3 regions of the Streptomyces sp. NPDC045021 genome follow, and region 3 is predicted to be linked to each of the others. Evidence: predicted binding sites of a transcription regulator. Region 3 holds the regulator's gene; each other region holds the start of a gene.
The links. The regulator HrcA, encoded in region 3, represses chaperone genes, less so after heat shock. The targets are predictions, from matches to a motif close to TTNGCACTCNGNNNNNCNGAGTGCNAA.
Positions count from the first base shown of each region.

Region 1 (2,198 bases), on a different contig from region 3:
CAGCGGCAGCAGGTCCTGGATCGAGGAGATCTTGCCCTGGTGGATCAGGATGTACGGGTCGTCGAGGACGGCCTCCATACGCTCCTGGTCGCTGACGAAGTAGGGCGACAGGTAGCCCTTGTCGAAGGCCATGCCCTCGGTGAAGTCCAGCTCCAGGCCGAAGGTGTTGGACTCCTCGACGGTGATGACACCGTCCTTGCCGACCTTGTCCATCGCCTCGGCGATGAGCTCGCCGACCTGCTTGTCCTGGGCGGACAGCCCGGCGACGGCCGCGATGTCTTCCTTGCCCTCGATCGCGCGGGCGGTCTTCAGCAGCTCCTCGGAGACAGCCTTGACCGCGGCGTCGATGCCCTTCTTCAGGGAGGCGGGGGAAGCGCCGGCGGCGACGTTGCGCAGGCCCTCGCGGACCAGTGCCTGGGCCAGCACGGTGGCAGTGGTGGTGCCGTCACCCGCGATGTCGTTGGTCTTGGTCGCCACCTCCTTCACGAGCTGGGCGCCAAGGTTCTCGTACGGGTCGTCGAGCTCGACCTCACGGGCGATGGTGACACCGTCGTTGGTGATGGTCGGCGCGCCGAACTTCTTGTCGATGACGACGTTGCGGCCCTTGGGACCGATCGTCACCTTCACGGTGTCGGCAAGCTTGTTGACGCCACGCTCAAGGGCGCGACGGGCGTCCTCGTCAAACTTAAGGATCTTCGGCACTGCGTCCTACCTCGTCTTTTCCTCGTCAAAGACCAAACCCCGGGCGCCGGGTCAGTAGACACGGATACCCGGGGAAGGTCACGGCTGCTGCTAGTGGTGAAGCAGACCTACTTCTCGATGACCGCGAGAACGTCGCGGGCCGAGAGGACGAGGTACTCCTCGCCGTTGTACTTCACCTCGGTGCCGCCGTACTTGCTGTACAGCACGACGTCGCCGACGGAAACGTCGAGCGGAAGACGGTTACCGTCCTCGAAGCGGCCCGGGCCCACGGCCAGGACGACGCCCTCCTGGGGCTTCTCCTTGGCGGTGTCCGGGATGACCAGGCCGGAGGCCGTGGTCTGCTCAGCCTCGAGCGCCTGGACCACGATGCGGTCCTCGAGCGGCTTGATGGCAACCTTGCTGCTGGCGGTCGTCACGTTCCGACCTCCCCCTTCAAAGGGCTAACGGGAGTGTCTGTCTGGGTGGCGACCTGGTAGGCCCGTCGTCGCGGGTGCCGGACCTGCCCGTCGCTGTTGTGCTGGCACTCGGCAGTGCTGAGTGCCAGAACCGAGACTAGGACGGCTTTAGCACTCGGTCAAGCGGAGTGCCAACGGAGCGCCGCCGGAACGGTGTCGGGTGCCGCCGGTCTGGAGGACAATCGAAGCGTGGATCTTGACGCGTTCTCCTACCTGCTGACCCCCGCCGGGCAGGCCCTGCTGGGGTCGCTGCGCGACTACGACCCCACCCGCGAACTGGCGGAGGCGACCCGGCTGCGCCGCGAGCACCCCGCGGAACTGGTCTCCGCGGCTCTGGGTCAGGCGCGGCTGCGGCAGCGCGCGGAGGCGAAGTTCGGGGCCGACGCGTACCGGATGTACTTCACCCCCGACGGGGTGGAACAGGCCACCCGCACCGAGGTGGCGGAGTACCGCGCGGAGCGCTTCAAGGCACTGGGCGTGCGGCGGCTGGCCGATCTGTGCTGCGGGATCGGCGGGGACGCCATCGCGCTGGCGCGGGCGGGTGTGGCGGTCCTGGCCGTCGACCGGGACCCGCTGACCTGCGCGGTCGCGCGGGCCAATACGGAGTCGCTGGGCCTCGCGGACCTCATCGAGGTGCGCTGCGCCGATGTGACCGAGGTCGCCGTCGGTGGCTACGACGCCGTCTTCGTGGACCCGGCCCGAAGGGGCGGGCGTGGCCGGATCTTCGACCCTGAGGCGTACTCGCCGTCGCTGTCCTGGGCGATCGCGGCGGCCCGCGAGGTGCCGGTTGCCGCGCTGAAGGTCGCGCCGGGCATCCCGCACGAGGCCGTTCCCGACGACGCCGCCGCGGAGTGGATCTCGTACCGCGGCGATGTGAAGGAGGCCGTGCTGTGGTTCGGCAAGAACCCCGGCTCGGTGAGCGCGACCCTGCTGCCGGCCGCCACCACCCTGTGGACCGGCACCCCGCTCCCCGACCCGCCGGCCGGCTCCGTCGGCCGGTATCTCTACGAGCCGGACGGCGCGGTGATCCGCGCGCACCTG
Region 1 covers NZ_JBWKIQ010000006.1:235,437-237,634, reverse strand. The annotation lists gene groL (chaperonin GroEL) at 1-702, opposite strand, end outside; gene groES (co-chaperone GroES) at 810-1,118, opposite strand; gene AC07DC_RS20315 (THUMP-like domain-containing protein) at 1,347-2,198, shown strand, end outside.
Region 1: groES (co-chaperone GroES) is a predicted target of HrcA. The motif match lies at 1,266-1,292, and genes of this name have one in related genera.

Region 2 (2,198 bases), on a different contig from region 3:
TCGAGACCGGCGTTCTCCAGCTTGAGGCCGACCTCCTCGGAGATGACGGTGCCACCGGTGAGGATGGCGATGTCGCCGAGCATGGCCTTGCGGCGGTCACCGAAGCCCGGAGCCTTGACGGCGACGGACTTGAAGGTGCCACGGATCTTGTTGACGACGAGGGTGGAGAGCGCCTCGCCCTCCACGTCCTCCGCGATGATCAGCAGCGGCTTGCCGGACTGCATGACCTTCTCGAGGAGCGGGAGCAGGTCCTTCACGGACCCGATCTTCGAGTTGACGATCAGGATGTACGGGTCGTCGAGCGACGACTCCATACGCTCCAGGTCGGTCGCGAAGTAGGCGGAGATGAAGCCCTTGTCGAAGCGCATGCCCTCGGTGAGCTCAAGCTCGAGCCCGAAGGTCTGCGACTCCTCGACAGTGATGACGCCTTCCTTGCCGACCTTGTCCATCGCCTCGGCGATGAGCTCGCCGATCTGGGTGTCGGCGGCGGAGATGGAGGCCGTCGAAGCGATCTGCTCCTTGGTCTCCACGTCCTTGGCCTGCTCGAGCAGCTGGGCGGAGACGGCCTCGACGGCCTTCTCGATGCCACGCTTGAGGGCCATCGGGTTGGCGCCCGCGGCTACGTTGCGGAGGCCTTCCTTGACGAGGGCCTGGGCGAGAACGGTCGCGGTCGTCGTGCCGTCACCGGCAACGTCGTCGGTCTTCTTCGCGACTTCCTTGACCAGCTCGGCGCCGATCTTCTCGTACGGGTCCTCGAGCTCGATCTCCTTGGCGATGGAAACACCATCGTTGGTGATCGTGGGGGCGCCCCACTTCTTCTCGAGGACGACGTTGCGGCCCTTCGGGCCGAGGGTGACCTTGACGGCGTCGGCGAGCTGGTTCATCCCGCGCTCGAGGCCGCGCCGAGCTTCCTCGTTGAACGCGATGATCTTGGCCATAGAAGTGGTCCTCCCGGACAGGGGTGGATTTCAGTGGACCGCGTGGCGCCCGCGACGGACGGCCTGCCGATCACCGGGCTCTTCCCGGTGCTCGATCGGGCCTCGCCGACCCGGTCCTTCTGTCACTCTCACTGTCAGAGTGCTAACGCCAATGATTAGCACTCGCCCTAGTCGAGTGCAAGCGACTGTGGACAACTCGGGGTCCCGGAGGGGTGCCGCGGGAGGACGCACGAAGGGCCCGCGTCCCTCTCGGGGACGCGGACCCTTCGGCGTGAGTGCGTAGCGCCGTCGGCGACGCTCCGGAGCTTCAGCCGGCCAGGCGGACCATGTCAGCCTGCGGCCCCTTCTGACCTTGCGAGATCTCGAACTCGACCCGCTGGCCTTCCTCGAGGGTGCGGTAGCCGTCCATCTGGATCGCGCTGTAGTGGACGAAAACATCCGCACCACCGTCGACCGCGATGAAGCCGTAGCCCTTCTCCGCGTTGAACCACTTGACGGTGCCCTGAGCCATCCCTAACTCCCCTATTGCTGGCCCTATCGCGAATCCGCACTTCGCGGACCCGGGTCAGACCTCACCCCCGCCAAGGTCGGGGGCGTGCGCCGGAACGCGTCGACCGCGGCCGAATGTATCCGTACGGATGCCCTCTGCAACAGGTCAATCCGACGAGAATTCTGGGCACGACCGATCGGAAATACGGGGAGGAACAATAAGGATCCGGGGCAACTCGGACTGGACATACTTCGCCTACACGACAATCGTCTCGCGAATTTGGCGATAAATCGTCGCGCCGAGTAAGGGGCCGGGCGGGAGTCCACCGCAACTGTACCTCGATTCAACTACCGCCCCACACACAGATGCCCCGCCCACCACAGGGTGAACGGGGCATGAGTCCGTGCCGGACTGGGTAGGGACGGAGGTCAGCCTCCGGCTACCGCCGGAATGATCGAGACATTCGCGCCGTCCGGAACCGACGTCTGCAGACCCTCGGAAAAGCGCACGTCATCGTCATTCACATAAACGTTCACGAAGCGACGCAGCTTGCCCGTGTCATCGAGAACGCGCGCCGAAATACCTGTGTGGTTCTTCTCCAGCGACTCAAGGATCTCGGAGAGCGTCGAACCCTCGGCCGGAACTTCTGACTGGCCGCCGGTATACGTGCGGAGAATGGTCGGAATACGAACAGAAGCACTCATGCGAGGCCAGCCTCTCGGAACGCGGCAAGGGTCGGACGGATGACGGCGGTCGGGCCGGTGGTCGGA
Region 2 covers NZ_JBWKIQ010000002.1:773,120-775,317, reverse strand. The annotation lists gene groL (chaperonin GroEL) at 1-938, opposite strand, end outside; gene AC07DC_RS10695 (cold-shock protein) at 1,246-1,449, opposite strand; gene AC07DC_RS10690 (ubiquitin-like small modifier protein 1) at 1,857-2,132, opposite strand; gene thrC (threonine synthase) at 2,129-2,198, opposite strand, start outside.
Region 2: groL (chaperonin GroEL) is a predicted target of HrcA. The motif match lies at 1,094-1,120, and genes of this name have one in related genera.

Region 3 (2,198 bases):
GTGGTCGAAGTGCCCGTGGGTGAGGGCGATGTGCGTGACGGGGCGCCCGGTCAGTTCCCGCACCTGCAGCCGGAGTCGAGCGCCCTCGGCGATGGTGGAGCCGGTGTCGATGAGCAGCACGCTCTCGTCACCGACGACGAGGCCGATCGTGACGTCCAGGAAGGGAAGACGGCGGCGGGCGACGCCGGGAGCCAGGTGCTCCCAGCCGTCGGTGCCGGACTCTGCGGTATCCACACTGTGACGCTATCGCCGGGGACCCCTCCCCGCGCGCTACCGTTGCGACCCTTGCCGGGGCCTTGCTACTCCGCCGTACACTGACTGCGGGGGATGCTGGCACTCGTATCGGATGAGTGCCAGGCCACGGCAGTGCTGGTGCGGGATCTACGGCTGGAGGTGTGCGCGATGCTCAGCGAACGCAGACTCGAAGTACTGCGCGCCATCGTCCAGGACTATGTGGGCACGGAGGAGCCGGTCGGCTCCAAGGCGCTCACCGAGCGCCATGGCCTGGGCGTCTCGCCGGCCACGGTGCGCAACGACATGGCGGCGCTGGAGGACGAGGGCTACATCCACCAGCCCCACACCAGCGCGGGCCGGATCCCCACGGACAAGGGGTACCGGCTGTTCGTCGACAAGCTGGCCGGAGTGAAGCCGCTCACGTCCGCCGAGCGCCGCGCGATCCAGAACTTCCTGGACGGCGCGGTGGATCTCGACGATGTGGTGGGCCGCACCGTACGGCTGCTCGCGCAGCTCACCCGGCAGGTCGCCGTCGTCCAGTACCCGTCGCTCACCCGTTCCTCGGTGCGCCACGTCGAGCTGCTGGCGCTGGCCCCGGCGCGGATCATGCTGGTCCTCATCACGGACACCGGACGCGTCGAGCAGCGGCTCATCGACTGCCCGGCGCCGATGAGCGACACGCTGCTCGCCGATGTGCGGGCCCGGTTGAACGCCCGGGTGGTGGGCCGCCGGTTCGCGGATGTCCCGCCGCTGGTGGCGGATCTGCCGGACGGCTTCGAGTACGACGACCGGCCGTCGGTGTCGATCCTGCTGGCGACGCTGCTGGAGACGCTCGTCGAGGAGACCGAGGAGCGCATCATGCTCGGCGGCGCGGCGAACCTCACGCGCTTCAACCACGACTTCCCGTTGACGATCCGGCCGGTGATGGAAGCCCTTGAGGAGCAGATGGTGCTCCTCAAGCTCCTCGGTGAGGCCAACGACTCGGGCATGACCGTGCGGATCGGGCATGAGAATTTTCACGAGGGCTTGAATTCCACATCCGTTGTGGCGGTCGGCTACGGTTCGGGCGACGAGGCAGTCGCCAAACTCGGTGTGGTCGGACCGACCCGCATGGACTACCCCGGAACGATGGGAGCGGTACGCGCAGTGGCACGTTACGTCGGACAGATCCTGGCGGAGTCGTAAGTGGCCACGGACTATTACGCGGTCCTTGGCGTGCGCCGTGACGCCGGACAGGACGAGATCAAGAAGGCCTTCCGCCGACTCGCGCGCGAGCTGCATCCGGATGTGAATCCGGATCCGAAGACCCAGGAGCGGTTCAAGGAGATCAACGCCGCGTACGAGGTGCTCTCGGACCCGGCGAAGAAGCAGGTCTACGACCTGGGCGGGGACCCCCTGTCGTCCTCCGGCGGCGGAGGCGCGGGCGGCTTCGGTGCCGGCTTCGGCAACTTCAGCGACATCATGGACGCCTTCTTCGGGCAGTCCCAGCAGCGCGGGCCGCGGTCGCGGACCCGGCGCGGCCAGGACGCCATGATCCGGCTGGAGATCGAGCTGGACGAGGCGGCCTTCGGCACCACGAAGGACCTCCAGGTCGACACGGCGGTGACGTGCGGCACCTGCTCCGGCGAGGGCGCGGCGCCCGGCACGGCGGCGCAGACCTGCGACATGTGCCGTGGCCGCGGTGAGGTCTCGCAGGTCACCCGGTCCTTCCTGGGCCAGGTCATGACCTCGCGGCCGTGCCCGCAGTGCCAGGGCTTCGGCACCGTCGTGCCGACCCCGTGCCCCGAGTGCGCGGGCGACGGCCGGGTCAGGTCCCGCCGTACGCTCACGGTCAAGATCCCGGCGGGCGTCGACAACGGCACCCGTATCCAGCTGGCGGGCGAGGGCGAGGTCGGCCCCGGCGGCGGCCCCGCAGGCGACCTGTACGTCGAGATCCGGGAGCTTCCGCACCCGACCTTCCAGCG
Region 3 covers NZ_JBWKIQ010000003.1:466,622-468,819, forward strand. The annotation lists gene AC07DC_RS13330 (MBL fold metallo-hydrolase) at 1-234, opposite strand, end outside; gene hrcA (heat-inducible transcriptional repressor HrcA) at 403-1,419, shown strand; gene dnaJ (molecular chaperone DnaJ) at 1,420-2,198, shown strand, end outside.